Regions from separate parts of the Sinorhizobium arboris LMG 14919 genome, predicted to be linked through region 1. Evidence: predicted binding sites of a transcription regulator. Region 1 holds the regulator's gene; each other region holds the start of a gene.
The links. Region 1 encodes PhoB, which activates phosphate uptake and scavenging genes when phosphate is short. Its sites were predicted from a motif close to TGTCATNNANCTGTCAT; they were not measured.
Positions count from the first base shown of each region.

Region 2: the regulator PhoB is predicted to act here: its motif matches at 1,876-1,892, upstream of SINAR_RS0103340 (DUF1045 domain-containing protein).
Region 3: the regulator PhoB is predicted to act here: its motif matches at 1,923-1,939, upstream of SINAR_RS0119580 (LTA synthase family protein).
Region 4: the regulator PhoB is predicted to act here: its motif matches at 5,714-5,730, upstream of SINAR_RS0115170 (glycerophosphodiester phosphodiesterase family protein).

Region 1 is NZ_ATYB01000014.1:226,179-234,030, forward strand. Features, by position in the region: gene pstA (phosphate ABC transporter permease PstA) at 1-847, shown strand, start outside; gene pstB (phosphate ABC transporter ATP-binding protein PstB) at 861-1,676, shown strand; gene phoU (phosphate signaling complex protein PhoU) at 1,762-2,475, shown strand; gene phoB (phosphate regulon transcriptional regulator PhoB) at 2,587-3,270, shown strand; gene SINAR_RS0112190 (GcrA family cell cycle regulator) at 3,488-4,009, opposite strand; gene SINAR_RS0112195 (aspartate aminotransferase family protein) at 4,421-5,620, shown strand; gene argF (ornithine carbamoyltransferase) at 5,695-6,606, shown strand; gene SINAR_RS0112205 (Hsp33 family molecular chaperone) at 7,064-7,852, shown strand, end outside.
Region 2 is NZ_ATYB01000008.1:568,374-576,225, reverse strand. Features, by position in the region: gene SINAR_RS0103345 (alpha-D-ribose 1-methylphosphonate 5-triphosphate diphosphatase) at 1-1,079, opposite strand, end outside; gene SINAR_RS0103340 (DUF1045 domain-containing protein) at 1,081-1,788, opposite strand; gene phnE (phosphonate ABC transporter, permease protein PhnE) at 1,918-3,438, opposite strand; gene phnE (phosphonate ABC transporter, permease protein PhnE) at 3,448-4,410, opposite strand; gene phnD (phosphonate ABC transporter substrate-binding protein) at 4,583-5,488, opposite strand; gene phnC (phosphonate ABC transporter ATP-binding protein) at 5,580-6,419, opposite strand; gene SINAR_RS0103315 (NAD(P)/FAD-dependent oxidoreductase) at 6,589-7,716, opposite strand; gene SINAR_RS0103310 (LysR family transcriptional regulator) at 7,797-7,852, opposite strand, start outside.
Region 3 is NZ_ATYB01000014.1:1,718,241-1,726,092, forward strand. Features, by position in the region: gene SINAR_RS0119570 (TolB family protein) at 1-21, opposite strand, end outside; gene SINAR_RS0119575 (NAD+ synthase) at 24-1,706, opposite strand; gene SINAR_RS0119580 (LTA synthase family protein) at 1,974-3,893, shown strand; gene SINAR_RS0119585 (TadE/TadG family type IV pilus assembly protein) at 4,311-4,733, shown strand; gene SINAR_RS0119590 (pilus assembly protein TadG-related protein) at 4,735-6,468, shown strand; gene SINAR_RS0119595 (hypothetical protein) at 6,576-7,514, shown strand; gene SINAR_RS0119600 (GFA family protein) at 7,619-7,852, opposite strand, start outside.
Region 4 is NZ_ATYB01000014.1:851,381-859,232, forward strand. Features, by position in the region: gene lepB (signal peptidase I) at 1-90, shown strand, start outside; gene rnc (ribonuclease III) at 90-806, shown strand; gene era (GTPase Era) at 815-1,744, shown strand; gene arsH (arsenical resistance protein ArsH) at 1,754-2,479, opposite strand; gene arsC (arsenate reductase (glutaredoxin)) at 2,472-2,894, opposite strand; gene aqpS (aquaglyceroporin AqpS) at 3,018-3,701, opposite strand; gene SINAR_RS0115160 (arsenate reductase ArsC) at 3,701-4,222, opposite strand; gene SINAR_RS0115165 (ArsR/SmtB family transcription factor) at 4,215-4,571, opposite strand; gene SINAR_RS0115170 (glycerophosphodiester phosphodiesterase family protein) at 4,631-5,629, opposite strand; gene cfa2 (cyclopropane-fatty-acyl-phospholipid synthase) at 6,146-7,402, shown strand; gene SINAR_RS0115180 (Tex family protein) at 7,642-7,852, shown strand, end outside.

The sequences.
Region 1 (7,852 bases):
CATCGACTCCGCCTTCAAGGGCCAGATCGACCTTTCGGTCGACGAATCCAAACGCAAGGTGAAGGACGAGCAGGTCGCGTGGATGAATCAGCTTGCCGAGGCCGGCGTGCTCAAGAAGAGCTTCAACACCGGTATCTTCACCTTCGGCGCATCGAGCCGACCTGAAGCGTCGGGTGTCGGCGTCGCCCTTCTCGGTTCGTTCTATATGATGCTGATCGTCCTCGTGCTGTCGTTGCCGATCGGCGTTGCCGCCTCCATCTATCTTGAGGAATTCGCACCGAAAAACCGGCTCACGGATCTGATCGAGGTGAACATCAACAACCTGGCGGCCGTACCGTCCATCGTCTACGGTCTCCTCGGGCTTGCCGTTTTCGTCAATTTTGCGGGCATGCCGCGCTCGGCGGCGCTCGTCGGCGGGTTCGTGCTGACGCTGATGACCCTTCCGACGATCATCATTGCTACGCGGGCGGCCTTGAAGGCGGTGCCTCCGTCGATCCGCTCCGCCGCGCTCGGCCTTGGCGCATCGAAGATGCAGACCATCTTCCATCACGTGCTGCCGCTTGCCATGCCCGGCATCCTGACCGGCACGATCATCGGCCTCGCCCATGCGCTGGGCGAGACGGCGCCGCTGCTTCTGATCGGCATGGTCGCCTTCGTGGTCGACTTTCCGGGGTCGCCCCTCGAGCCGTCCACGGCGCTGCCGGTACAAATCTACATGTGGGCCAACGAGGCCGAGCGTGCCTTCGTTGAGCGTACCTCGGGAGCGATCATCATTCTCTTGATCTTTCTCATCGTCATGAATCTCGGGGCAATTCTCTTGCGGCGTCGCTTTGAGCGCCGCTGGTAGTGGGGTAAGGACTATGAACATCATGTCGGAAGCTGCAGTCGAAGAGGCTCTTGACCAGAAAATGAACACGGTGCCTTACAAGATGATCGGCAAGGATGTGTCGGTCTACTACGGCGAGAAGCGCGCGCTTTTCGACGTGAACCTCAACATCCGCGAGAATACGGTCACGGCGTTGATCGGTCCCTCCGGTTGCGGCAAATCGACGTTCCTGCGCACTTTGAACCGGATGAACGACACGATCGAGAACTGCCGCGTGACCGGCAGGATCACGCTGGACGAAGACGACATCTACGATCCGTCGATCGACGTGGTGGAACTGCGTGCCCGCGTCGGCATGGTGTTCCAGAAACCCAATCCGTTTCCGAAATCGATCTACGACAACGTCTCCTACGGTCCGCGCATCCATGGTCTGGCACGCACCAAGGCCGAACTGGACGAGGTCGTGGAAACCAGCCTGCAGAAGGCCGGACTCTGGAACGAAGTGAAGGATCGGCTGCAGGAGCCGGGCACCGGCCTTTCCGGCGGCCAGCAGCAGCGCCTCTGCATCGCCCGCGCCGTCGCGGTCAGCCCTGAGGTCATCCTGATGGACGAACCCTGCTCGGCACTCGACCCCATTGCGACCGCGAAGGTCGAGGAACTCATCCACGAATTGCGGGCAAATTTCACGATCGTGATCGTCACCCACTCGATGCAGCAGGCGGCGCGTGTTTCGCAGCGCACGGCCATGTTCCATCTCGGCAATCTCGTCGAGGAGAACGATACCGACAAAATGTTCACCAACCCGGACGATCAGCGCACCCAGGACTACATCATGGGCCGCTTCGGCTGATGGCGGAGGGGCGCGCTTTTCCGCCCCTCCCGGTTTAAGATCGACCGAGCCCGTTCAGAACAGCGCGTGTCCCGAGGAAACGAATATGTCTCACGCACACATCATGTCCGCCTTCGACGAAGAGTTGAAATATCTGACGCGACGCATCTCCGAGATGGGGGGGCTTGCCGAGCAGATGGTTGCGGACTCCGTCCGCGCTCTCGTCAATTCCGATCTTGCCCTGGCCCAGAAGGTGATCTCCGATGACGCGATTCTGGACGACGCGGAGCGCCAGATTGGCGAGAAGGCGATCGTCACCATTGCCAAACGCCAGCCTATGGCGTCGGATCTCCGCGAGATCATGGGTTCGATCCGTATCGCGGCCGACCTGGAGCGCGTGGGCGACCTCGGCAAGAACACGGCAAAGCGCGTGATCGCCGTTGCGGGGTCCGGCATCCCGCGCAAGCTCGCGCGCGGCCTCGAACACCTGGCCGAGCTCGCGCTCGTTCAGTTGAAGGAGGTCCTGGACGTTTACGCCTCGCGCTCACCTGAAAAGGCGAACAGCATTCGCGAGCGCGATGAAGAGATCGACGCGATCTACACTTCGCTGTTCCGGGAATTGCTGACCTATATGATGGAAGACCCGCGCAACATCACGCCGTGCACGCATCTTCTCTTCTGCGCCAAGAACATCGAGCGTATCGGCGATCACGCGACCAACATCGCGGAAACGATCTACTACATGGCGACAGGCGCCCAACCGCAGGGCGAACGGCCGAAGGACGACATGACGTCGACATTGGGTTCCGTGACGGACTGAAATCGCACGGCATCCGGTGCCTACGCAGAATTTTGTTCCGGCCGCCCTGGCGCGGCCTATACCAGGCGCGGCGGCATGACGGTCGTCGTGCGTAGGAAGGAGTCCTACTGAATGTTGCCGAAGATTGCCGTAGTCGAAGACGAGGAAGCCCTGAGCGTTCTCCTGCGCTACAATCTCGAGGCGGAAGGCTTCGAGGTGGATACGATCCTTCGCGGCGACGAGGCGGAAATCCGCCTGCAGGAGCGCCTGCCCGATCTTCTCATTCTCGATTGGATGCTGCCCGGAGTTTCCGGCATCGAGCTCTGCCGCAGGTTGCGCCAGCGGCCGGAAACGGAACGGTTGCCGATCATCATGCTGACGGCGCGCGGCGAGGAAAGCGAACGGGTGCGGGGCCTTGCCACCGGCGCCGACGATTACGTGGTCAAGCCCTTCTCGACGCCGGAACTGATGGCGAGGGTCAAGGCGATGCTCCGGCGAGCGAAGCCGGAGGTCCTGTCGACGCTCCTGCGCTGCGGCGACATCGAGCTCGACCGGGAGACGCACCGGGTCCATCGCCGCAGCCGTGAAGTGCGCCTGGGCCCTACGGAGTTCCGGCTTCTGGAATTCCTCATGTCCTCACCGGGACGCGTCTTTTCCCGTTCGCAACTTCTGGACGGCGTCTGGGGACATGACATCTATGTCGACGAACGGACCGTGGACGTCCATGTCGGACGTCTGCGCAAGGCGCTGAACTTCTCCAACATGCCGGACGTCATCCGGACGGTGCGCGGCGCGGGCTATTCGCTGGAAAGCTGAGGACTGTGCGTCCAATGTCGCCCGTGCCGGCTTGCGACATGGCAAGAAAAAGGGGCCCTTCCGGCCCCATTTTGTTCGTTGTCGAGTGCGCCTGGGAGCGGTCCACTGCTTCATTGAAGCGGCGAAACGCTCTGATGCATTGAACTAAACTGCGCACTTCGCACGGAAACCGTTACGTTCATGATTTCAGGTCGACCAGACCTAAAATCATCGTGATCTAGCGCATGCGCCGGCGCTCGGCGGAGGGTTGGTAGGCGAGCCGGGCGTGATAGGTGCAATAGGGAGAGGCTTCCGGAGATTCGTTGCCGCAGAAGTGGAACTCTTCCTTGAGCGGATCGCCGATCGGCCACTTGCAGGTGCGTTCGGTAAGCTCGGTGAGTTCCAGCCGCCGCGACATCGGCACGACGATGTTGCTGTCGAGTTCCATTTCCTGGTCGATCGCCAGGTCGACTGCGATCTCTTCCTTGAGCGCTGTCGCGCCGGCAGTCCGGGTCACGGTGCGCGTTACCGAACGCGCGGCGTAGTTCGGTGCGCGTGGCGCGGAGGTCGCCCGTTTGGGGCGGGCAGCAGCGGTCGCATTTCCGCCGGCCTTGGCGCGACCGGGCAGGCTCAGGCGGTGAACCTTGCCGATGACCGCGTTGCGACTGACGCCGCCCAACTGCGCCGCGATCTGGCTGGCGCTCAGGCCCTCCGACCACAGCTTCTTCAGTTTCTCGACCCGCTCGTCAGTCCAGTTCATCTCTGCACTCCCCGTTCTCGGCGTTGGGATGGCGGAATCCGTCACCGCTCCCCGGGAAAAGCCCGAAGATTCAACGCGATAATACTTTTGGTGACTAGGTCCGCCGCATGCGTCTAGTAATTGAATATTAACCTACCGGCAGGGTGACTCCGTGGCAAGAGTCGCCGGAATCGCGCCGAATCGATTTCGTGGTTTTCCCCAACTTGCTGTCGGAGCGTTGCATTTTTGCAAGTCCCAAGGCGCGATTTTTTCACGGTTCGGAATCGGTATCTGCAAGCGCCTGCAAACCTTGGTTTTGTTGACATTGCGGTGCGAAATGGGAATAGTGCCTCTCGCCGCCGCGAGGCGGCATTTTTGATTTTTACCGGGCCGAAGAACCCGAGCTGCTGCCGGAATGAAGGAGAGTTCGACATGACCGCAACCACGCCGCTTTACGACACCTATCTGCGCGCGCCGTTGCGTTTCGAGCGAGGTGAAGGCGTTTGGCTGATCGCCGACGATGGCACCCGCTATCTCGACTTCGCAGCCGGTGTCGCCGTGAACTCACTCGGCCACGCTCATCCGCATCTCGTCGAAGCCCTGAAGGCGCAGGCCGACAAGGTCTGGCATTTGTCCAATCTCTACGAGATTCCGGGGCAGGAAAGCCTTGCGCGGCGGCTGACCCAGGTCACCTTCGCCGACCGTGTGTTCTTCACCAATTCGGGTGCGGAGGCGCTCGAATGCGCGATCAAGACCGCACGGCGCTATCATTTCGCCAAGGGGCACGTGGAGAAATTCCACATCATTACCTTCGAAGGCGCTTTCCATGGTCGCACGCTCGCGACGATCGCCGCCGGCGGGCAACAGAAATACATCGAAGGCTTCGGACCGAAGGCGCCGGGCTTCTATCAGGTTCCCTTCGGCGACATCGCGGCAGTCAAGAACGCGATCAATGACGAAACCGCAGCGATCCTCGTGGAGCCGATCCAGGGCGAGGGCGGTATTCGGCTGGCATCGAAGGAGTTCATGCAGGGACTGCGCGAACTCTGCGACGAGTTCGGCCTGCTTCTGATCCTCGACGAGGTCCAGTCCGGGGTCGGGCGCACCGGCAAGCTCTTCGCCCATGAATGGGCAGGTATCACGCCGGATATCATGGCGGTCGCCAAGGGCATCGGCGGCGGTTTTCCGCTCGGCGCCTGCCTTGCGACTGAAGCGGCGGCCGCCGGCATGGTGGCGGGCACGCACGGTTCGACCTATGGCGGCAACCCGCTGGCCGTGGCGGTCGGAAACGCCGTGCTCGACGTGGTTCTTGCCGAAGGCTTTCTCGATCAGGTGCGCGAGGTGGCTCTCGTCTTCCGTCAGGGGCTTGCTTCGCTGAAGGACCGTTTTCCGGATGTGATCGAGGAAATCCGCGGCGACGGGCTGATGCTCGGCATCAAGGCGAAGGTGCCCTCGGCGGACCTGTTGAAGGCAGTTCGCGCCGAGAAACTGCTCGCCGTTCCGGCCGGCGAAAACGTGTTGCGCCTGTTGCCGCCGCTGATCACCACCGCCGCCGAGGCGCGCGAAGGTCTGGCGCGGCTCGAGCGCGCCGCGGAAGCGGTGCGCGGGAAGAGCGGCAACGCCGCGGCTTGAGCGCCCGAACGCTTCGGTTCGAACCGACCCGAGCGGGATCGACAAACGGATTCTACGACAGGACAAAAGGCAGCATGACCAGACACTTCCTCGATCTCTCAGCCATGACGGCCACCGACCTCAGGACCATCATCGACGATGCCCGCGTCCGCAAGTCGGCGACCAAGGCAGGGACCGCCGAGAAGCCGCTTGCCGGCAAGATGCTTGCGATGATCTTCGAGAAACCGTCCACCCGCACGCGCGTTTCCTTCGATGTCGGCATGCGCCAGCTTGGCGGCGAGACGCTGTTTCTGTCGGGCACCGAAATGCAGCTCGGCCGAGCGGAGACGATCGGCGACACGGCGAAGGTACTGTCGCGCTACGTCGATGCGATCATGATCCGCACGACCGACCACCGCCGGCTGTTGGAGATGGCAGAGCATGCGACCGTGCCCGTCATCAACGGGCTCACCGACGATACGCATCCCTGCCAGATCATGGCCGATATTTTGACCTTCGAGGAGCACCGGGGCCCGGTCAAAGGCAAGACGATCGCCTGGACCGGCGACGGCAACAACGTGCTCCACTCGCTGATCGAAGGTTCGGCGCGTTTCGGCTACCGCATGAACATGGCCGTGCCGCTGGGCTCCGAACCGCACGACAAGTTCCTGAACTGGGCGCGCAACAACGGAGCCGAGGTCCTGCTCAGCCACGAGCCGGAGCAGGCGGTTGCCGGTGCCCACTGCGTCGTCACGGACACCTGGATTTCGATGAACCAGGAGCATCGCGCCCGCGGGCACAACGTCTTCCAGCCATATCAGGTCAACGGCGCGCTGATGAAGCACGCGGCGCCGGACGCCCTGTTCATGCATTGCCTTCCGGCGCACCGCGGGGAGGAAGTAACAGATGAGGTCATTGACGGTCCCCAATCCGTGGTCTTCGACGAGGCCGAGAACCGGCTGCACGCGCAGAAGTCGATCCTCGCCTGGTGCATGGGCGTGGTCTGAGGGGTAGAGGCGGGCAGTGCCTGGGCGTCACTTGAAATCGGCTCCATACGACACGATCTACTGCATGTTTCTTCGAATCCTAGCCGATTCAGGGACAAAGCATGCAGCAGGTCAAAGTGCTACAGCGATCTTTGCGCGTCGGACAGGATGCGCGGCGTTGTAGGGAGCGGGCGCTCCGATCTTCAAATCGGTCAGCCGCCCACGCCGGGCATCGCCCACCTGGAAACTCAAGGCGTTTCCAGGCTCGTGCCGGCGGAGAAATTCGTCCATGACGGGATCAAATGGAATGGCGGACGGTTGTACCGGTGCCCGCCGGTGCACTTGGGCGGCCGTGCCGACACGAAGGGGAAGCGAGCGGTTTCCGTGCGCATCCCGTAAAGAGTTTTTTGGAAAGGTCATGACCACAATCCCGGATTGACGCAATCCGGACGATCATGGTCGAGGCAAGGAGCAAGCGATGACAGAAACAGCGCCGGGACTTGGCGAGTTCGATTTTGCCGGTGACGATCAGGTCGTGCCCTTTCAGGTCGAGGGACTCGACGTGCGCGGCCGCGCCGTACAGCTTGGCCCGATGCTTGATGCCATTCTCGAGCGGCACAGCTATCCGCTTCCGGTAGCGCGGCTTGTCGCCGAAACCGTGGTGCTGACGGTCCTGCTCGGAACGTCGCTGAAATTCGAAGGCAAGCTGATCGTCCAGACACAGGGCGATGGGCCGGTCGACCTCGTGGTTGCGGATTTCTCGACGCCGGACCGCGTCCGCGCCTATGCCCGCTACGATGAGGACGCGCTCGCCGCTGCCGAAAAGAGCGGACGCGCTCAGCCTCACGAACTGTTGGGCAACGGCGTCCTCGCCTTCACGATCGACCAGGGCGCGCATACCCAGCGCTATCAGGGTGTCGTTGCGCTCGACGGGGCGACGCTCGAGGAGATCGCCGGCGCCTATTTCCGCCAGTCGGAGCAGATACCGACCAGAGTGCGCCTCGCCGTTGCCGAGCTTCTCGATAAGGACGAGAACGGCAAGCCGCGGCATCGCTGGCGCGCCGGCGGCATGGTCGCGCAGTTCCTGCCCGACGCCCCGGACCGGATGCGCCAGCCGGATCTGCCTGGAGGTGACGGCGACGGAGACGGCGAGGACATTTTCGACGAGGACGACCTCTGGGCGGAAGCCAAGGTGATGGTCGAGACGATCGACACCGATGAGCTGACCGATCCGACCGTCGGGACCGAGCGATTGCTGTACCGCCTC
Region 2 (7,852 bases), on a different contig from region 1:
CGAACGCGCGCGATGTCGGCGCGGAGCCCGACGGCGATCCGGCCGCGATCTTCGAGCCCAACTGTGCGGGCGGGCGTCGCCGTCACCATCGCAATGGCCTCGGGAAGCCCGATCGATTCGACCTCGTCTGCCAGTATGAAAGGCGCATGGATCAGGCTGAAGGGAACGTAATCGGAAGAAAGCACGTCGAGGACGCCGCGCTTCGCGAGATCGCGCGCGGCGATATTGCCGGAATGCGACTTGCCGCGCACGATATTGGGCGCACCCATCAATACGCTGAGACCCGCGCGGTGCGAGGCTTCCGCCGCCTCGAAGCTTGTCGGGAACTCCGCGAGGCGAATGCCGTAGCCGATCGATTCTTCGACATGCTCGACCGTCGCATCGTCGTGGCTGGCGACCGTGATGCCGCGCTCGGCGCAGGCTTTTGCGAGGGCGTTTCGATGCGGTGTCGCATAGCGCGCCGAGAGCGCCTGCTGACGCTCGATGAATGCGGCGAAGGCGTCGTCGGTAAGGCCGCGCTTGGTTTTGTAATAGAGCGTGTACTGGTCCATCGTCTGGAATTGGCGCTGCCCGGGCGCGTGGTCCATCAGTGAAACCAGACGGACCTGCGGGTCGTTCCGGAAGTCCTCATAGTGCTCCAGCACGTCGGCGGTCGACACTTCGCAGCGCAGATGGATCAGGTGATCGGCCCGCAAACGGCCCTCTTGCTTGGCTTGGGCGAGCGCATCGGCCATGCTTCGCATCTCGCCTTTCGGAAAGCCGCTGTCCTCGTCCGAACCCAGGCGCAGACAATCGAAAACGGTGGTGATGCCGGAGGTTACGACCTGGGCGTCATGGGCCTGGATGGCCGCGATTTTCAGCCAGCGAACCCCGGGGCGCGGAGAATAATGCGCCTCGAGATGGTCGGTGTGCAGCTCGACCAGCCCGGGCAGCAGGTAGTCGCCCTCGAAATCCTCGCCCGTGGCACTCGCCCCTTCGGAGATGTCGGCGATCCTGTCGTCGCGGATCAGCACCGAACCGTCGAGGATCCGGTCTTCCAGAACGATGCGGGCGTTGGTCAAAACCTGTTCTTTGGGCATGTCATGCTATCTTTCGTTCGGATGCGCCGCCGAGCGGCAGCAGGGAATGGACGGTGAAGGGGGCGCCGCGGCGTTCTTCGGCGAAAAGCGCGATCGTCGAGACGGCAAGCGGCTTGCCGATGAATTCGGCGAACACCGTCTCGAGCGCCTGTCTCATGGGGCGCTGCATTTCTTCCGGCACCGGCCCCGTCAACGTCAGATGGAACTGGAACTCCTCGAAGACGTATGGGTAGCCCCATGCCGCCAGGTACTCGCGCTGACGCTGCGTAAGCCTCTCCGGATTGCGGCGGGCGAGATCGGCTTCCGAGAGCGGCGCCCGGAATGGCTCGAAGCGGCGAACCGCCTGGTCCGCGAGGCGCTGCAGGGGCGGGCAAGGCTCAGCCGAGACGAGCGCGAAGAAGGGGCCGATCTGATGCAAGGCGATCTTCGGCACTTCGAACGGCTCGATCTCCGCCGCGAACTCGTCGAAAGCCGCGATCAAGTCGGACTCACTGCGGCCGGAGGTGAGCCCGAACGGTGCCTTCAGTGTCCCGTGAAAGCCGTAACGCCGGGGCTCGGTCGTCAAAGCCATCTGCTCCTCGCGTCCTACTGCCGGATTTTCCGGGCAGTCAAGGGCGCCGCCGGTGAACGCGTCGCGTCCCAGCCAACGGGAAGCGGTCTGCGACAGCCGGTCATCGGACGGCGGCGCGAAGTAGATTGCGTAGCGCACGGGTTCACACTCTCTTCATCAGTCGCCTCAAGGCATTTTGCCCGAGTCGATAATTCGCGGGATGAAATGCGCAGCTAGCCCATTTGCATGACAACATCATGATGAAATCGGCAGGCTGCACAATTCGGATCAGTGTGCCTTCCGCCCCATCAGGCGTGAGCGGCACACGTTGGAGATGCCGTCGAAAACGAAGACAACCATCAAAATCAGCAGTACCATATAGGCGACGTTTTCCCAATCCGAATTGGTACGCATCGCCTCCCAAAGCTTGAGTCCGATCCCGCCGGCGCCGACGGCGCCGATAATGGTCGCCGAGCGCGTGTTCGACTCCCAGAAATAGAGCGCCTGGCTGGCAAAGACCGGCAGGACCTGCGGCAGCACGCCGAAGCGCTGCACGGCGACCGGCGCGGCGCCGACCGATTTGACGCCCTCACGCTGCTTGTCGTCAATGTTCTCGAGGGCCTCGGAGTAGAGCTTGCCGAGCGTGCCGGTGTCGGTGAAGAAGATCGCCGAAATGCCCGCGAGCGGCCCCGGCCCGAAGGCGCGCGTGAAGAACAGCGCCCAGATGAACATGTCGACCGACCGCAGGAAGTCGAAGAAACGCTTCACCAGCTGGTTGGTGACCCGGCTCGGCGTGATGTTGCGTGCCGCGAGGAAGCAAAGCGGGAAGGCGATGAAGGAGGCAAAAAGCGTTCCGACGAAAGCCATGACGATCGTCTGCAGGAGTTTAGTCCACACGTCCAGATGCTGCCATTCCGCGTTGTAGAGGATGTTGTTCCAGGCAAGCGAGAGGTTGGAGCGCGCCGGATCGATTCGTTCTCCGGAGACGATCAGGGAGGCGACTTCGCTATAGGACTTCCCGAAAAAGGGCGAGTTGGTGTCGAACAGGAAATTCACCCAGCCGAAGAAGCGGTTGCGGATGGAAACCTCATCGCCCTCCACTTCGGCCCAGCCGGTAGCGCCGAAGGACAGCGTCACCTTCTCGCCCGGCCGCTTCTGGATCGCCCAGGAGGGAAGGGATCCCTCCGGCGTTACCCTGTCCGCGCCGTCGACCTGAAGCACGAGCGTCTCGCCGGCATGCGTGACGGTGACGCGCTTTTCGGCGACGTCGATACGCGTCGAGCTATCGAACTTCACCAGGGCATGCGTGACGACTTCTTCGGTGCGGGTCGTGGCGAGATCTTCCTGCGGCGTCGAATTCGTGTCACCGCCGCGCGCCGCGTTCGGCGCCATGAAGCTGAATGAGGAGGCGGTCTTTGGCTTCTGGACCTGCGCCGCGGCCGCCGGCACGGCGACGGTGCGCGTGACCGTTTGCTTTTCGAGCGCGACCCATTCGGGGTTCGGATCGTCTCCAAGCGGCGAGTTGCGCCCGAAGGACACGCTCATCGACCCATCGGGCTCGATGGCGATCTCAGGACGCACTTCGTAGGATACCCAGTCGGCGAGATAGGTGCCGGCAATCCCCCAATTGGCATTGGCGAGCACGTGCCCGATCGAGAAGAACCACCAGCTGAACACCATGTAAAGAACGACGCCGGCGGCTATCAGTGCCGTGCGGCGCCGCTTGGCGGCCGACGTCTGCAGGAGATGCGGGTGGCGCGCTGCAATGGCTTGCATTTCGCGCGCATCGAGGTTGGTCGAGGCAATCATGATGCGGTCCTACTGCGCGAGCTGGAACGCCTGGTCGCCGACGAGACGGCGGCGAAGCCAGGCGGAGAACTGATCGACGGCGAAGATCGTGGCGAAGAGCAGGAGGACAATCGCGAGCGTCTTTGCTTCATGGCCCTGGCCGATCGACAGGCGCAGGAGTTCGCCGATGCCGCCCCCGCCGACGGCGCCGATGATCGTGGAGGCGCGCACGTTGATTTCGAGTCGGAGCAGAAAATAGCTGGTGAAGTTGGGCAGCACCTGGGGGACCATGCCGAACCAGACCCGCTCGATCCAGTTGGCGCCGACGGCACGCAGGCCTTCCTCCGGCTTCATGTCGGCATTCTCGACCACCTCGAAGAACAGCTTGCCGAGCGCGCCGATCGTGTGGATCGAGACCGCAGCGATGGCGGGAATGGGCCCGAGCGAAAGGATTGCCAGGAAAAATCCTGCGATGACGACTTCCGGAAACGCGCGCAGGATTTCCATCAGCCGGCGGACGATGCCCCTGATCCAGGGATTGGGCATGAGATTCTTCGCGGCGAGGAAGCACAGGATGAAGCCGAAGAAGACGCCGATAACAGTCGAAAAGATGGCGATGTTCACGGTCTCCAGCATCTTGTGAACATATTCCGGGATGTAGAGGCTTTCGGTCACATAGAGGCGCCCATCCGGGTAATTATATTTGAAGCTGCCGTCGTCATAGGGCGAAGGCAGATCGAAAAGGGCGCGAACGATCTCTATCGGATCGCGCGGCATGAGATGGCCGACGAAATCGAAGAAGTGCGGCAGCCGGTCGAAGAACTTGCCCGCGTTCGACTCGTTCGCGAACCAGAGCGAACTGAAAAGCGTCAGCCCAAGAAATGCGAGACCGAGCCAGGTGTAGAGACGCCGTCGATCGTTGAGCTCCTGCCAGTGGCGCTCGATAAGGGCGCCTTTCTCGCTGAGGTGCCGTGTTGTCACGGAAGTGGCCATTGGGTTTCCGGCAGGGGCCGGCCTCTAGAGCGCTTCCGGGGAAGAGGAAGTGCGTCGGTTCAAAAAGTCGGATCGTTTCATCGAGACGATCCGGAGCGGGCGGCTGCAAGTGCCCGATAGGCGAATGCCGGCCGCAGCTCGGCGGCCGGCTCAGAACGGCGCGTTTTGGCGATCAGCCGCCGATCGTCGCCTTGCGGGCGTCGATGATAGGCTTGTAGAAATCGCTGTTGACCTCGACGAAACCGGTGAACTCGCCGCCCTGAATGGCGGAGAAGCAGGCGGCGTCGGTCTTCGGCAGATCCATCATGAACTGCTTGAACTTGGCCTTGATGTCGTCGTTCAATGCGGTACGCACGACGATCGGGCCGTTCGGGATCAGCGGCGACTTCCACAGTTCGACGAGGTCGTTCATGTCGACGATACCCTTGTCGACCATCTTGCGCAGGTTGCCCGAGGTGTAGCCGTCCTTGAACTCGCCGACGCCCGAGCCGAAGGTCGTCCCGGCATCGAAGGTGCCCTTGACGACTTCAAGCACCAGGTTTTCGTGGCCGCCGCCGAAACCGGTCTCGCCGAAATATTCCTTGACCGGCGCGCCGATCGCTTCCGGCAGCGTGACGAGGGGAACGAGATAGCCCGAGGTCGAGTCCGGATCGGCGAAGCCGAGCTTCTTGCCCTTCAGGTCTTCGAGCTTTGTGATGCCGGAGTCCTTGCGGGCAACCATGATCGAATGATAGCCCGTGGAGCCGTCGGTCTGTACGGTCGTCAGGATTGGCTCGACCGCATCAGCCTTGGCGAGATAGATCTTGGCATAGCCGGAGGCGCCGAGTTCGGCGTAATCGAGCGTGCCGCCGAGGAGGCCCTGGATCACGCCGTCATAGTCTGCCGCCGGGAAGAGGGAGACCTTTTCGACGCCGATGGCTGCCGGGAGCTGATCGACGAGGCACTGGTAGTTGCGCAGGCGGTCGGCTTCGTTTTCGCCGCCGATGATGCCGACGCGGAATTCCTTCAGGTCTTCGGCCTGTGCATGGCCGACGAGGGCGAAGAGCGCGACGGCGCTCAGAAGTGCTTTTTTAAGCATTGGGTTCGTTCTCCCGTTTTCCCGGACGCGCCCGGGTTTTGCTCGGTTTCGAAATGGCGCCCTTGACGCGGGCATTCGATCGCGGCGGACCTTAAGGGCCGGCCAGTGCCAGCGGCTTCAAGCCGGCCGATGCTGTTTCCCGCGGGGCTTCCGCGGGGATATTGATGCTGGTCGAGGTCATCGACTCCTCGATCGCCGTGTCCGCGCCATAGATCGCCGCGACCGCGGCGGCGGTCAGATACTTCGGCTGCCCGTCGAAGACGACGCGGCCATGCGCCATGCCGATGATCCGCTCGCAATAGTTTCGCGCAGTATCGAGCGTATGCAGATTGGTAATCACGGTGATCCCGTCGCGCTCGTTGATGTCGCGCAGCGCGTCCATCACGATTTTGGCATTGAGCGGGTCGAGCGATGCGATCGGCTCATCGGCAAGCAGCACCTTCGGCTGCTGCATCAGCGCGCGTGCGATTGCGACACGCTGCTGCTGCCCGCCCGAGAGCGTGCCGGCCGGCTGAAGGGCGGTCTGTTCGATACCGAGCCGCTCGAGCGCACCGATCGCCATGATGCGCTCTTCGCGGCTGAACATGTTGAGCACGCTCAGTACGGTGGATCGATGGTTGAGCCGTCCGAGGAGAACGTTGGTCAGCACGTCGAGGCGAGGCACCAGATTGAATTGCTGGAAGATCATCGCGCAGTCGCGCTGCCACTCGCGCAGGGCCGCCCCCTTGAGCGAGGAGACCTTTACGCCGCCGAATTCGATCGAACCGGAGGACGGGTCCACGAGACGGTTTATCATGCGCAGCAGTGTCGACTTGCCGGCGCCGGAGCGGCCGATAATGCCGACCATCTGGCCTTGCGGAATGTCGAAGGTAACCGAGCTGACGGCTGTCTTCTTGCCGAATTGGCGGGTTACGTCCTTCAACTGAAACATTGGCAGCAGTTCCTCTTTCGGGGAGACCGGTCATCGGTATGACCCTGCCATATCCGCGCTTCATGAAGGCGCAGTGTCAGTTTCGTGTAGGTTCTGTTACAGTGCACAGGTGCGGTTTCTGAGCCTCGGGCGGTTTTGATCCCGGACAGGCGTTGGCGATCGGGACCGCCTAGCTTTGGAGGCGACGGGGATCGAAAATGCCGGGATCGAGCCCTTCGGCACCAAAGCCTTCCGGCGGCGCGGTGTCGCTCAGAAGGGTTGCTGCCAGTGCGCCCAGCGCAGGCGAGGTGAGGATCCCATAGCCGCCCTGGCCGGCCAGCCAGAAAAAATCTTGGCGCCCTTGCGCAAAACCGATGACGGGCAGCCGGTCGGGGGAAAAGCTGCGCAGGCCCGCCCAGCTTTTGACGATCCTTTTTACCGGGATCGTCGTCGCCTCCTCGACATAGTGTGCGGCCCAGGCGACATCGATCTCCTCCGGCTGAACGTCCGATGCTTCGCACGGCGTCGCATCGGCAGGCGAGGCGAGCAACCTTCCTCCCTCGGGCTTCATGTAAAAGTCTTCATCTATTTCGTTGATTTCCGGAAGGCTTGGCGCATCGATTCCCGCCGGCAAGTCGACGGTGATGGCGGTGCGGCGATGCGGCACGATGCCGGCCGGCTCTACGCCGAAGAATGCGGCGACGGCGTCCGCCCAGGCTCCGGCAGCATTGACGACGACTTTGGCCCCTATCTCACCGGCAGCCGTGCGCAGCAGCCAGCCCGATACACCATGCCGAGCGGCCAGGATTTCGTGGCGCTCGAGAATGTCGCAGCCGTTGCGGCGGGCGCCTTTGACATAGCCCTGGAGCAGGTTCTCGACCTCGATGTCCCAGAAATTCGGGTCGTGGAAAGCGGCTGCGACATAATCGGCCCTGAGGATTGGAACGCGGGCAAGCGCCTCGTCCCTGGTGAGCCGCTCGATCTCCGGCGTGAATTCACGTTCTTCGGCAAGCAGCTTCTCAAATCGCGCGAGCTTCCCGGCGCCGGCGATCATCACGCCGCCGCGCCGCCTTAACAGCGCCACGTCGCTGAAGCCTTCCGGCGGCCTGTCGAAGAAGTCCTTCGATATCGTCGCAAGTGCGCAGATCTCCGGTGCGTTGTATCTGAGCACGAATTCTGCGGCCGAGCGGCCGGTGCTATGATAGCCGAGTGCCTCTTCCCGCTCGAGGACTGCGACGGAACGATGCGGACTGAGGAAATAGGCTAGCGACAGGCCGGCGATGCCACCCCCGATAATCACAACGTCGTAGTGTCGCATGTGCCCGCTCCCGCTGCTTCCCGCCGGGACCATAGGGAGGGTGAGGGTGCTGTTCAAATTTATAGTGATTAATGCGACTATCAATCCTGCTGATGGTCGAGACAGTGATCCAGCGCTTCGGTGTCTGCGACATGGG
Region 3 (7,852 bases), 1.5 Mb from region 1:
GACCTCCACCGAACTGCGCATGATTACCCCCTGTCGCGAAAGCGGTTGGTGATGGGATAACGCCGGTCGCGGCCGAAATTCTTCCTGGTAATCTTCACACCCGGCGCCGACTGGCGGCGCTTATATTCCGCGATGTAGAGCAGATGCTCGATCCGGTGGACGGTTGCCTCCTCATGCCCGCGGGCGACGATCTCCTCCGTGCTCATCTCCTTCTCGACCAGGCATTCGAGAATATCGTCGAGCACCGGATAGGGCGGCAGCGAATCCTGATCCGTCTGGTCGGGACGGAGTTCGGCCGACGGCGCCTTGTCGATGATGTTCTGCGGGATGACTTCGCCTGAAGGCCCGAGTGCTCCCGGCGGGACGGTGCCGTTGCGCCAGCGCGCCAGCGCGTAGACCTGCATCTTGTAAAGATCCTTGATCGGATTGAAGCCGCCGTTCATGTCGCCGTAAAGCGTGGCGTAGCCGACCGACATTTCGGACTTGTTGCCCGTCGTCACGACCATGGAGCCGAACTTGTTGGATATCGCCATCAGGATCGTCCCGCGCGTACGGCTCTGGAGGTTTTCCTCGGTGATGCCCGCTTCGGTTCCCTCGAATGCGTCGGAGAGCGCGCTCAGGAAGCCCTCGACGGGCTCCTCGATTGCAACGACGTCGTAGCGGCAGCCGAGCGCCTTGGCGCATGCCTCGGCATCCCGCAATGATTCACGCGAGGTGTAGCGGTACGGCAGCATGACCGTGCGAACCCGTTCCTCACCCAACGCGTCCACTGCAAGCGCCGTACAGATCGCCGAATCTATGCCGCCGGACAGGCCAAGAACGACGTTCCTGAAACCGTTCTTGTTGACGTAATCGCGAAAGCCCAGCATGCAGGCGCGGTAATCCGCCTCCTCGCCTTCCGGTATGCGCGACTTGAGCCCGTTGGCCGAGATCCAGCCGTCCGCCCCCCTTTTCCATTCGGAGACGGCCACCGCCTCCTCGAACTGGCTCATCTGAAAGGCCAGCGACCTGTCCGCATTGAAGGCGAAACTCGCGCCGTCGAAGACCAGCTCGTCTTGGCCGCCCAGCTGGTTGGCATAGATCATGGGCAGGCCGGTCTCGATCACCTGCCTCAGAACCACCTGATGGCGCACGTCGACCTTGCCGCGGTAATAGGGCGAACCGTTCGGCGAGAGGAGAATTTCGGCACCGCTCTCCGCGAGGGTTTCGCAGACGCCGAGATCGCCCCATATGTCCTCGCATACCGGTATTCCGATGCGCACGCCGCGAAAGTTCACCGGGCCTGGCATCTCACCCGCGTCAAAGACGCGCTTTTCGTCGAATTCGCCGTAGTTCGGCAAGTCGACCTTGTCGCGGATCGCGATGACCTTGCCACCGTCGAGGACCGCAACGGAATTGTGCCGGAGCCCGGCGGCCCGCCGGGGGAAGCCGATTACGACACCCGGCCCGCCGTCCGCCGTTTCCGCCGCCAACTTCTCCACCGCCTGTTCGCACGCCTTCAGGAAGGCGGGTTTCAAAACCAGGTCCTCCGGCGGATAGCCGGAGACGAAGAGCTCGGTCAGGAGCAGCAGATCGGCGCCTTCGCGCGCCGCCGCCGCCCGCGCGTCGCGAGCCTTTGCCATGTTTCCGGCAATGTCTCCGACCGTCGGATTGAGCTGTGCCACGGCGATCCGTAGCGTTGAGGGAGCGGCTTTCTGTGCGGTCATGAGCGGGCCCGTCGTCTCTCGTCAGCGAATGCATGTGTCGTTCGCGTAGTTCTTACCGCATCCGGCGGAAAAAAACCCACACACAAATCAAGCTGGGGCGGAAAAAACCGAAAAGCCGCACAATTCCGGCCTCTTAGTATCGGCGCACAAAATCTTTCAAAGCGTCAGGAACCTGGCGACGACGGCGCCGTTTCCGCCATTCATCCCCTGTTCAAGATGACAGTCGTATGACGGTAGGGTGAAATATTTGTGAAATTGGAGAAGCCGTTGGCCCGTATCGATTCCGCCGTGAGCAGCTCTCAAGTCTACGCCGATGGGCAAGGCTCTTCCGCAAGATACACCAGAACTCTGTCGGGCGTCCGAAGTGCGCTCTTCACGCTTCTGATCGCGATAGCGCTCGTCTTCACCGTGGAACTGATCGTGCGCTGGTCCTGGCCCGACACGGTCGCATATTTCACCGACCCCATGCGTCCGGCCTGGACCACGGTCGCCGTCTTCTTTCTCGCCCTGCTTGGCGTCGATGCCCTGTTCGGCCGCGAACACAAGGCCGCGCTGCTCGTTGCGCCGCTTGCCGTTGTGCCGGCATTCATCAGTCAGCAGAAACAGGTCTTCCTCTCCGATCCACTCTATCCCACCGATTTTCTTTTCGGCCGGCAGATCATGGAGCTGATGCCGGTACTCGTGAAGGACAGGCCGTGGACCGCGGTCGGCATCGTTGCCGGGCTCATCGCCGCCACCGTCGTTTCCATTATCCTGCTGCGGTATGCGTGGCAGAACTTTCCCAGGCTGACGCGCTGGGAGCGGCTGGCGCGGATCGCATTCGCCCTGCCGTTGCTGGTCGCCTTCTGGAACATCATGGACTACAACCAGTTCTCGTGGGTCCGTGACCGGCTCCGGGTCATCCCCATCATGTGGGACCAGACCGAGAATTACCGCCATAACGGTTTTGCGCTTGCCTTCGCCATCAACCTCCCGATGGCTAATGTAAACGCGCCGGCCGGCTACATGGCGGACGCCATCGACCGAATTCCGGTAAAGCCGCTTCCCGCCGGCACGACCCATCGCGGTAAGCCGGACGTCATCGTGCTGATGAGCGAATCCCTTTGGGATCCTACCCGTCTTCCCAAGGTGAAGCTGACGCCCGATCCCATGCCGACGATCCGCGAACTGCAGGGCGGCGACGTCTTCTCTCCGGAGTTCGGTGGCATGACCGCCAATGTCGAATTCGAGGCGCTGACCGGCTTTTCCAATGCGTTCCTGCCCTATGGCAGCATCCCCTACCAGCAATATATCCGCAACCCGATTCCCTCGCTTGCCACCTTCTTCCGCAGCGAAGGCTATGTGTCGCGCGCCATCCACCCTTTCCAGGGATGGTTCTGGAACCGGACCGCCGTGTACAAGTCCTTCGGTTTCGACATGTTCCGCTCGGAAGAAAACATGCCGCCTATGCAGAAGCGCGGCATCTTCGCTTCGGATGAGTCTTTGACGAAGGAGATCATCCGCCAGGCGGACGAAGTGGAAGATCCTTTCTTCTTCTTCGCAGTGACCCTGCAGGGCCACGGTCCCTATGAGACCAACCGCTACGCGAAGAACACGATCAAGGTCGAGGGCGATCTCCCCGAAGCCGATCGCCGGGTGCTCGCCACCTATGCGCAGGGCGTCAAGGAGGCCGACGACAGCCTTAAGATGCTGATGGACTGGGCGAAAGAGCGGGACCGGGAGACGATCATCGTTCTCTTCGGCGATCACCTGCCGCCGCTGAATTCCGTCTATACCAACACCGGATACATGAAGGGCTTTACGGCCGAACGCAAAGGACCGAAGGATCAGATGAAGGCCGAGCACGAGACGCCGCTCGTCGTCTGGTCGAACAAGACGGGTCCGAAGAAGGACATCGGCACGATCAGCCCGGCCTTCCTGTCCTATCAAGTCCTGAAACAGGCCGGCTACGAGCACCCCTACTACACGGCGTTCCTCGGCAAGGTCTACGATCACTACCGCGTCCTCGACCGTTACATGCTGATCCGCAAGAACGGCAAGGAGGTCGCCGACTGGCAGCGTCAGCCCAAGATCCCAGCATCGCTGCGGGACTACCGTTTCCTGCAGCACGACATGATGTTCGGAAAGCGCTACAGCACCGAGCGCTTCTTCAAGTCCCACGCCGAGCTCTACAGCGCCGGCCTGTGACCGTCCCGGCCGGAACGGACCATCCGCTCCGGCCGCAGCCCTGCAGCAGAACCTCCCCCTCCGTCTCTGTCCTCTGGCTTCTGGCCCATTTCCTGTTCTCGTCACAGGAATCCAGCCAGACCAACTCCCTGCGCTGAAAGGACCTCCTCCGCACCGGGAAGCGGCGCTGCCGGATCCTTGCGACAACAAGCGCAGGCATGGCGGAGAGAAAAATTTTCCGCCGAGCCCGACGCTCGATCGCGGTGGATCAAAGAGCATGCCTGGAAGTTAAAATTCGAATCAACATTTATTCAATTCCAACAATCCACAAGAAAAATCGCCATACTCGAAAGTATAGGAATATTAACTATTAAGGCGCACCTTGAAGATGCAGGAAAACTTTAAGACCACGATACACAAAATACTTGGAGATGTTGCATGCCCGTTTTCAAGCGCCTGCTCGCCAGCCGTAGAGGCGCCGCCGCCATCGAATTCGCGGTCATTGCGCCGCTCTTCTTCATGTGCGTGCTGACGCTGATCGCCTACGGGATCTATCTGAGTGCCGCACACTCCATCCAGCAGATCGCCGCGGATGCGGCAAGGACTGCGATTGCGGGCCTTTCCGAGGATGAACGGGAGCGCCTTGCGACCGATTACATTCGGCGCACGACGATGAACCAGACCTTCATCAATTCCGCGCGCATGAACGTCACCGTTCGCGATGACGCCAACAACACCAATCAGTTCACCGTCACCATCTCATACGACGCAAGCGATCTTCCAATCTGGAAACTCTTTACCTTTGCCCTGCCGGGCGAGCAGATCGAGCGTTACGCGACGATACGGGTAGGAGGAATCTGAAATGCGTGAAGCGGCACCCGCCTTCCGGCGATACCTGAAGTCCCGCGCCGGCAACATCGGCGTCTCGGCAGCCCTCGTCATGCCGTTGCTCGTCACGTCGATGGGGCTCGGCATCGACTACGGCTATCTCACCCTCCAACGGCGGGAGATGCAGTCTGTCGCAGACCTTGCCTCGATCGCCGCCGCCGCCAATGTGAGCTCCGCCGAAGGGGCCGTGCTCGCCCACTTCAAGAACAACGGCCTCGGCTTCGCCGTCTCGACACCCTCGGGGCTGATGACGGTCGACGGCAAGGTGCTCCCCAACGACGTCGAAACCGCAGCCAAGGGGGTGGCGACCGTCGTGCGCGGACGCTATGTCCCCGATCCGTCGATCGATGCCGGCCAGCGCTTCGTCAAGGACGCCGTGCCCGCCGATGCCGTCCAGGTCAGGCTCGAGAAGAAGGGCGACATCTATCTCGCGGCGCTGTTCAGCGATCCTCCGGATTTGAGTGTCATCGGCACCGCGGCGAGCTCGAAGGTGGCTGCCTTTTCCGTCGGCTCCCGCCTTGCCAGCCTCAATGGCGGTCTTTTGAACGCGATCCTCGGCCAGATGCTCGGCACCAGCGTCGCATTGAAGGTCATGGATTACGAGGCATTGATCGACGCCGACATCGACATCCAGCCCTTCCTCAAGATCATCGCCACTCGCCTCAGCCTTACGGCCGCTTCCTACGAAGACGTGCTGACGGCGAAGCTGACGATGCCGCAATTGCTCGGATCGCTTCGACTTGTGCATGGTCTGTCCGGAACGGTGACATCAGCGGTCAAGACCCTCGAATTCGCGACTGCCGGAAACAAGCGGACATTCACTCTGGCGCAGATTCTCAACATCGACCCGAAGAAGAGCCTTAGGATCGATGCCGGCTCGGATTGGGCGATGAGAGTGAGCGCATTGCAGATCGTCTCCGCGGCTGCGGTGATTGCCAACGGCGAACGTCAGATCGCGCTCGACGCCGTTGCGGGCTTGCCGGGCATCGCCGCGGTAAAAGTCAGGCTCGCGATCGGTGAGCCGCCGGTGGAAATGCCGAGCCATCGGCTGGGTACACCCGGTGCGGCAGTAAGAACCGCACAAACGCGCCTCGCAGTCGAAGTCAATGTCGACGGTCTCGCAGCTCTCGCCGGGACCCGCATTCGCCTGCCGATCTATGTCGAACTCGCCCATGCGGAAGCGAAACTCTCGGACATCCGCTGCTATGGCGGAACGCCGGAGAACGCCGGCGTCCTCATAGATGCGGTTCCCGGCGTGGCGGAGATCGCACTCGGCGACGTCGACCCGACCGTTCTGTCGAGCTTTTCGTCCGAGGCCCGGGTAACGCGGGCGCGGCTCCTCGACGGTCTCATCAAGATTGACGGCATCGCACATGTCGAATCCAAGAACCTTCAGCCCTCGCGTCTGACATTCAGCCCCACCGAGGTCGCCTCGCGGACGATCAAGAGCGTCTCCACCAGGGATATCCTCTCATCGACGACCAGGACGCTGCTCGGCAATCTCGACGCGCAGATCAGTGTCGGCAACCTCCTCTCGCTCGGAAGCCCGGCTTTGTTGCAGCAGGCTTTGGCGCAAACGCTCGGCGCCGTCACCGCACCGGTCGATCAATTGCTCTACAATCTGCTGCTTCTGGTGGGCGTGCGCGTCGGCGAGGCCGACGTGCGCGTCACCGGCGTCAAATGCCAGCAGCCCGTTCTCGTTCAATAGGGCGTTTCCACACGTACTGATTTCAATTTTCGTGTGAAACAAAATGGTGGCCTTGCGCATTGAGCATAACGCGTGAATGTTAAGTGTGGGGCGAAGGGACCATCGTAGTGCCCCCGGCGCAGCAGTGGGGGCACGCGCAGCAGATGCAGCGGGTCGCGGAGAAGGACAGTTCTGAGCAGCAGGTACCGAGCGGGTTGACGGTCCGCGACTTGCTGGAAAATCCGGATTTCCCGAAGATATTGCAAGCAGCCGCGCAAACGCTGATCGCCGTCAACGACCAGTTCCCGCGCGTTGCCCGCCTGGTGGCTTCGCACCAGAAATGGATGCTGACGCAGGCAGCCTATTCCCTGCATCTCGAACGGGACCTCAACAACCCGGAATCGGGCATCACTGCCGCACGATTGCTCAAAATCATGCGCGAAACCGGGGCCGCCAGCCGCAACACGGCGGCTGCTTTCCTTGCGGAACTGGTCGCTTACAAGCTGCTTCAGCCCGCATCCGGCGGGCGGACCAGGAGAGCGCGGCCGCTCGAGCCGACGGAGGTCAGCGAAACCGCAATGCGGCTCTGGTTCAAGAGTCAGATGAGGACGCTCGATCTCCTCGACTGCGGCACGAGGGTCGACCGCGTCGAAGCAGATAAGTCGATTTTCGAACATGCCCAGCCGCTTGCCGCACGGCGCCTCCTCTCGGACAGCAGGTGGACGGCGCCGCCGAAGGGCGTTGCGATCTTTGTCTGGTCCGAATCGGGCGGCGTGATCCTCGACGATCTCATGACGCGCGTCTCGAGCTTTACGCCAATCGACGGCAAGGTCTGGATCGATGTCAGCCTGGCGAAATTGGCCGAACACTACCTCATATCAAATACCCACGTCCGCCGGATATTTGCCAAAGCCGACGCGGCCGGCTTTCTCGGCAAAGCCGGTGACGGCAGCCGCGGGCGGTTCTGGCTGAGCGCACAACTGATAGAGGAGTATGTCTCCTGGCAGGCGGTCAAGGTCGAGGCGTTGGCCCACGCCTTTGAGCAGGCGGCCGAGCGGTCGCGTTAGCGAACGTCTGACCGTTTCATTGAACCCGCGATACCGCTCTCGCCGATTGGAACCACGACGCACTTCCGGCCGAAAAACCGTCATACAATTTTCGTGGAAGTGCTCTAGGCGCTTGGCCCGGCGAAGTGCGGCAAGTCATCGTCGATTTCGTAATAGTCGCCCTTGTCCGCGCAAAAAATGTGATAGCCGGGTTTGAGCTTCACCGAGCTGTCGAACGTGCCGGCAAGGATTGACGTGTAGTCGAGTCCGTCCGCTTTCCAGAACAGCGCCGACCCGCAATGCCGGCAGAAACCGCGTTGCGCCTCCTTGCTGGAACGGTACCAGGTCACGTCGTCGGC
Region 4 (7,852 bases), 630 kb from region 1:
TTCTCGCTCGGCAACGACACGTCGTTCCGGCAGGTTTGGAAGTGGCCGGCGAATCTGCGTTACGATCGCTTGTTCAAGGTGGTCCACTGATGAAGGCCCGCTCGTTGAACGTGGAGGATCGGGCGCGGCTGGAGGCCGCGATCGGTTACCAGTTCTCCGAGAAGGAGCGCCTCGACAGGGCGCTGACGCATTCGAGCGCGCGCAGCGGCCGTGCAATCAACTATCAGCGGCTCGAATTCCTGGGGGACCGGGTCCTCGGGCTCTGCGTCGCCGAACTTCTGTTCCAGACCTTCACCGATGCCAACGAAGGCGAGCTCTCGGTCCGCCTGAACCAGCTCGTCAGTGCGGAAAGCTGCGCGAAGGTGGCGGATGAACTCTCGCTGCACGAATTCATCCGAACCGGCTCGGACGTGAAGAGGATCACGGGCAAGCACATGATGAATGTGCGCGCCGATGTGGTAGAGTCGCTGATTGCGGCGATCTATCTCGATGGCGGTCTGGAGCCGGCGCGCCGCTTCGTGCTCGAGCATTGGACGCATCGGGCTGCGAGCGCAGACGGCGCCAGGCGGGATGCAAAGACGGAACTGCAGGAATGGGCGCATGCCAGGTTTGGGGTTGCGCCCAAATACAGGACGGATGACCGTTCCGGCCCCGATCACGATCCGCGCTTTACCGTGACGGTGGAGGTCGACGGGATCGCGCCGGAAACGGGGGTTGATCGTTCCAAGCGTGGGGCAGAGCAGGTCGCCGCCATGAAATTGCTGGAACGCGAAGGTGTGTGGCAGAAGCGCTCTGCCGGAAATTGACGGATATCATGACGGATACTCAAAAGGACACGGCCGCCGGCGCGGTGCCGACGCGCTCGGGCTTCGTGGCTCTGATCGGAGCGACGAATGCCGGCAAGTCGACATTGGTCAATCGCCTTGTCGGCGCGAAAGTGTCGATCGTCAGCCACAAGGTGCAGACGACGCGGGCGATCATCCGCGGCATTGCGATTCACGACAATGCGCAGATCGTCTTCATGGACACTCCCGGCATCTTCAAGCCGCGGCGCCGGCTCGACCGCGCCATGGTCACCACAGCCTGGGGCGGTGCCAAGGACGCCGATCTCATCATGCTGCTGATCGACAGCGAGCGCGGGATCAAGGGTGACGCGGAAGCCATCCTGGACGGTCTGAAGGAGGTGCATCAGCCGAAGATCCTCGTCCTCAACAAGGTCGACCGGGTTCGCCCCGAGGATTTGCTGAAGCTCGCGGCCGCTGCCAACGAGGCGGTTGCATTCGAGCGCACCTTCATGGTCTCCGCGCTGACGGGTTCCGGCTGCGACGACGTCATGGATTATCTGGCCGAGACGCTGCCGGAAGGCCCGTGGTACTATCCGGAAGATCAGATCTCCGATCTGCCGATGCGCCAGCTCGCTGCCGAGATCACCCGCGAGAAGCTCTTCCTGAGGCTGCATCAGGAGCTTCCCTATGCATCTCACGTGGAGACGGAGAAGTGGGAGGAGCGCAAGGACGGATCCGTGCGCATCGAGCAGGTGATCTACGTGGAGCGTGACAGCCAGAAGAAGATCGCCCTCGGCAAGGGCGGCGAGGCGATCAAGGCGATTTCGACCGCCGCGCGCAAGGAGATCTCGGAAATCCTGGAGCAGCCGGTGCACCTCTTCCTGTTCGTCAAGGTGCGTGAGAACTGGGGCGACGATCCGGAGCGCTTCCGCGAAATGGGGCTCGATTTTCCACGGTAATGGAGCGGCTCAGATGCTCTTCAATGTCACGCGGCGTTCGAGGTCCGCGGCCGGCTCCTTGCGCTCGCTGTATCGGTCGGTCAGGTAAGCGGAGCAGTCACGCGTCAGAAGCGTGAATTTCACCAGTTCCTCCATGACGTCGACGACCCGGTCGTAATAGCTCGACGGCTTCATACGGCCGCTGGCGTCGAATTCCTGGAACGCTTTGGCGACCGAAGACTGGTTGGGAATGGTGATCATGCGCATCCAACGGCCGAGAATGCGCATCTGGTTCACCGCGTTGAAGCTCTGCGAGCCTCCCGAAACCTGCATCACCGCTAGCGTCTTGCCTTGCGTCGGCCGGATCGAGCCGGCCGAAAGCGGGATCCAGTCGATCTGAGCTTTCATGATCCCGGTCATCGCGCCGTGCCGCTCCGGGCTCACCCACACCTGGCCTTCTGACCAGATCGATAATTCGCGCAGCTCCTGCACCTTGGGGTGGCTCACCGGTGCCGCGTCGGGGAGCGGCAGACCGGACGGGTCGAACATCTTCAGTTCCGCGCCGAAAAATTCGAGCAGGCGCCGGGCCTCCTCGGCCAGGAGGCGGCTGTAGGACACCGCCCGCAGTGATCCGTAGAGGATCAGGATGCGCGGCCCGTGGGTCGAAGCAGCCGGGCGCAGCGCGCCGCTGTCCGGCAGCCGCAGCTGTTGCAGATTCGCGGCGGGCAGGTCGTGTCTGGAGTCGTCGTCAGACAATGCGCTTGCCCCCGGCGTCGAGGACGGCTTCGCCGTCTTCCTTGGAAAACGGGCCTTTGTGGGTGTCGGGCAGAATGTCGAGTACGAGCTCGGAGGGCCGGCAGAGAAGCGTGCCGAGCGGCGTCACGACGAAGGGGCGATTGATGAGGATCGGATGCGCGAGCATTGCGTCGAGCAGTTCCTCGTCGGTGCGCGACGGATCGTCCAGGCCGAGCTCGTTAAAAGGCGTGCCCTTTTCACGAACAGCCTCGCGCACCGTCAGCCCGGCGGCGGCTATCAGCGTCTGAAGCTCGGAACGTGAAGGGGGCGTCTTCAGGTATTCGACGACGGTCGGCTCGATGCCAGCATTACGTATCATGGCCAGCGTGTTGCGCGAGGTGCCGCAAGCCGGATTGTGGTAGATGGTGACGTTCATGATGCGGTCTCCTGGGAAGGGTGGCTGATCACGACGATTTCAGGTCGGACAGACCTGATCCTGAACGCGATCGATTCTGATGGTCGAGACGCGGGAGTGGGGCGGAATCCGCACAGATTTTCCTCATCCCGCTCCGGTCATGGGGCGGGCCGGCTGGAAGAGCCATCGCATCAGCGCGAGCGCGCAAACGGCCCCGAACAGTTCGGCGAGTACGAATCCCGGCAGGTCGCCCGGGCGGATCCCGGAAAAGGTGTTTGTGAATGAGCGCGCCAGTGCCACGGCGGGGTTGGCGAAGGACGTGGATGCGGTGAACCAGTAGGCGGCCGTGATGTAGAGGCCCACGAGCCACGGCACGGCCTCACGACGAAACCGTATACCGGCAAGTATGGCGGCGACGAGCCCGAAGGCCGCGACCGCCTCCGAAAGCCATTGCGCCGGACCGGTGCGCACCTTCGCGGATATGTCGAGCGGTGAAAGGTCGAACATCAGGTGGGCGAGGGCAGTCCCGGCAACGGCGCCGCCCACTTGCGCTACGACATAAGCGCTGCACTCCCGCCGCGTGAGACTGCCGGAGAGCGCGAAGACAAGCGAGACTGCCGGGTTGAAATGCGCCCCGGACAGCGGGCCTAACATCGTGATCAGCACGACCAGGATCGCGCCCGTGGCGATGGTGTTGGCAACGAGCGCCAAGGCGTCGTCGGCTGTCAGCGCGTCGGCCATGATCCCCGATCCGACGACCGCCGCGACGAGAATACCGGTGCCGAGCGCCTCTGCGATGCAGCGTCGTGTCAGATCGAACTCCTGCATCAAATCTTCCGATCCGTGGCTTCGTCGTCCATCTTGCCGATCTCGGAGAGATGGCTGTGCAACGACATGCGGTCTATCGAGGCAAGCGGCAGGCTGAGGAAAGCCATGATCCTGTTCTTGAGAAATCGCGCGGCCTCAGCGAAGGCCCTTTCCTTTTCGAACTCGCTGCCCTCAACGGCGGCGGGATCGGCCACACCCCAGTGCGCGGTCATGGGATGGCCCGGCCAGACGGGGCAGGCCTCTCCTGCGGCGCTGTCGCAAACGGTGAAGATGAAGTCCATCTCCGGTGCACCGGGCGCGGAGAACACCTCCCAGCCCTTTGAGCTGAAGCCCTCGGCCGGATAGCCGATGTTTTGCAGCTCCCGAAGCGCGAGCGGATGCACCGTCCCCTTGGGATTGCTGCCGGCCGAAAAGGCGCGGAACCTGCCCTTGCCTTCAGCGTTCATGATCGCCTCGGCGAGGATTGAACGCGCCGAGTTGCCGGTGCAAAGAAAGAGCACATTATAGATGGGTTCAGGCACGGCTTTCCTCCCTTGGCGAACAGCAGGGTGCGAGATCTGCGACGAGCGGCGCGCAAACGTCCGGGTGGCCGGCACAGCAATCCTTGAGCAGAAAGCTCACGACGCGGCGCAATCCATCGAGGTCGGCGCGGTAGATGATCGACCGGCTCTGCCGCCGAGTGGTCACCAGTCCCGCGCGCTGCAGCTGCGCGAGATGGGTCGACATGGTGTTGTGTGGAACGTTCAGAAGCCGCGCGACCTCGCCTGCCGGGAGTCCGTCCGGTTCATGCTTGACCAGGAATCGGAACGCGTCGAGCCGCGTCGGCTGGGCGAGAGCGGCGAAGGCCGCGATGGTGTCGTGTGCGTCCATATGTCGAGATATATCGACATATGGTAATCAGCGCAAGCGAAAGCTTGCCCGGGTCTCGACTACTGGCGATTAGCCTGATCGGTCGCTGCCGCGGGACGCTTGCCGAGAAGGGGGGCGATTGTTTCCGCCCTGTTGGTCCAGACATAGCCGGCAAAGCCCTCGGGAACGGAGGCGAGATCATCGGCGCTGTCGATGCCCGAGGTGAAATCGCCGCCGCTATAAGGGCCAAGCAGGATGATTTCGCTGCCGGCGGCCTGCATGCGGGCCGCGAACCGGTCGGGCCATCCCCACAGAAATGGTGCGTAATTGCTGGAAACCATGATCAGCGTGTCGCGGCAGGCGTCCGGTACGATGCCGGTCCAGCCATAGGCGGCATATCGGCCAAGGCAGGCGCGCGTGGACTGTCGATCATAGCCTCTAAGCCCCGGAACCAGCCGGAGTGTTTCCTGCGTCGGTGCAGTGCCGCCATAGACGCCGAATACCTGTTTGCGCCACTCCGGATGAAACCGGAGGAGCACGGCCAGGGTAGCGCCTTCCTCCCGCCGCTCGCTCTTGAAATTGATCAGGAAGCGGCCCTCAGGCAGGGCCTTGAAGACCTCCGTCAGCGTCGGCATCTGGCCGGCCCCCTGGCCGCGGAACGGGAAGGACTTGCCGCCGTCGGCCGTATAGCCATAGCCGATGTCCAGCGTCTTCAGCTCGGACATCGGCGTTTCTTCGGTCACGCCTCTCCCATCCGTCCGGCAGTCGAGCGTCCAGTCGTGAAAAACGGCGAACTGTCTGTCGGGCGTCAGATGGACATCGAGCTCGACGACGTCGGCGCCCATCTCCATCGCCGCGCGCATCGAGTCGATGGTGTTTTCGAGATAGCTGTGACGCGGGGCTTCGATGCGCTCGGCGGTGCAGGTCTCATTGTCGAGACCTTTCGAGTCGAAAACCTGGTGGATGCCGCGATGGGCGAGGATCTTTGCATTGCCGGAGGGAGGCGGCGCCAAAAGCGACGTATTGAGAAGCCAGACGATGGCGACGACGACAAGCGCAATCGCGGCGATCTTCTTCATCGTGTATCCTCCTCTCGCGTCGGGCTTGCCGCGATAATGTGGCGTGACGATGTTACCGGCCGGTGTGCAAAGTGTTACACGGATTGGCATCGCCCTGTCACCCCCGGCCGCGCGCTCGGACCCGCGCACCTGCGGGCACCCGGGAGCGCGCCGTCTGCACCCGCTGCGGATGGGCTTCAGTCAGTGAATTCGAACTTACTAAGGAAATAAATCTTTGAGGGGCCACAAAAAAGCCCCATTGAATAACCGCCGAACACGGCTAAGTTAATGGAAGTTCTGATGGATAGGAGCCCGATGGGCTGGCCTGACGAATTGCCGCAGACGGTCCCGCCTCGTTTCGCGAGGACCCGGCGGAAACCGTCAGGTCGTGCTCGAGCCGGTTTCTCGCCGCTTCCGGACGTGGCTGCGCGCTTCCAAGCATCGCCGCCCGTCTCTGCCCCGAAGCCGACCAGCCGCTCACCCGCTCCACCCCGTGAAGGAACCGATGGTCCGTTTAGGTCTGAGCTGAGGTAGGATATGAATGCGGGATTGTTGAAGCTACTTCGCCGGCTTGTCCAGAAAGGCAAGCTTACGGTCGTTTTCTCGTCGGGTGAAAAGGTGGTTCTGGGCGATGGTACCGGCAAGCCCGCGGCCATTCGTTTCGTTGATGCCGGAGCGGAAAAAGCCGTCCTCTACGATCCAGGACTGAAATTCGGTGAAATGTACATGGACGGTCGCGTTCTTGTGGAGGAGGGCGACATCTTCGACGTGCTGTCCATCGTCAAGAGCAATGATCTCGACAAGGCGGCAACCTTTACCAATTCGATCGTCGCGCTGGGTCATATATTGCGCCAGCAGATGAAGAGCCGGCTGCCGGTCAACCGCAACCGTTACAACGTCGCCCATCATTACGATCTGGACGGCAAGCTCTTCAATCTCTTCCTCGATGAGGACTGGCAATATTCCTGCGCCTATTTCCATCCGCCGGGCATCTCGCTGGACGAGGCGCAGCGCGCCAAGAAGAGGCACATAGCGGCAAAGCTTTTGCTCGAACCCGGTCAGAAAGTCCTGGAGGTGGGTTCCGGCTGGGGCGGCATGGCGATGTATCTCGCCGAATCGTCGGGGGTCGAAGTTACGGGCATCACACTCAGCGAAGAGCAGTTGAAGGTTTCGCGTGAGCGTGCGGCAAGGCGCGGGCTTTCCGACCGGGTGCGGTTCGAGCTGCAGGACTATCGCACCATGCAGGGAAGGCAATTCGACCGCATCGTTTCCGTAGGCATGTTCGAGCATGTCGGCATCGGCAATTACGGCAATTTCTTCCGCAAGATGAAAGAACTGCTGAAGCCCGACGGAGTGATGCTGCTGCATTCGATCGGCCAGATCTACAAGCCCTGGGCGACCAACCCGTGGATCGAGAAATACATCTTCCCCGGCGGCTATATTCCAGCCCTTTCTGAGGTGTTGCCCTCGGTGGAGAGCAATCGCCTGCTCGTCAAGGACATCGAAATCCTGCCGCTGCATTACGCATGGACGCTGAGGGCCTGGCGCGAGCGTTTCGTGGCGCAGCGGGAGGAGGCGGTCAGGCTCTATGACGAACGCTTTTTCCGCATGTGGGAGTTCTATCTCGCCGCCTCGGAGACGGCCTTCCTCTACGACAAGCACTTCATCTTCCAGCTCCAGCTGTCGCCGTCTCTCGCGACGGTGCCGGTGTCGCGCGACTACATCGCCATCAGGGAGCGCGAATTGCTGGAGTTCGAAAAGACCCGCGAACGGCTGGAACTCGTTGCGGTTTAGTGCAGGGGAGCATTACGCTCTGGGCCCATTTCGTCCCTTGTCCGCTTGCCGGTCTTCTACCGCAGGCGGGACGAAAGGGAGTCTCGGCAGCCACGCACTCTCCCCTCGCTCCGCTTGCGGGGGGCAAGCATCTCTCATGATCTTCTGTGGAGTTCGCCCAGACGGCCGCAGGCCTTCACTTGGCCTTGATGGTCTGCGCCATTATGGTCCGGTCCCGAAACAGGAAACGGAACGAGAGAATGGTCATGACTGCAAAGCCCATCGCCGTCATCATCGCCAGCGAAATCAAGGCGAGCGCCGCCCAGGTCGCGGCCGCCGTCGAATTGCTGGATGGCGGGGCGACCGTGCCGTTCATCGCCCGCTACCGCAAGGAAGTCACTGGCGGTCTCGACGATACGCAACTGCGTGTCCTGTCCGAGCGGCTCACCTATCTGCGCGAGCTTGAAGCGC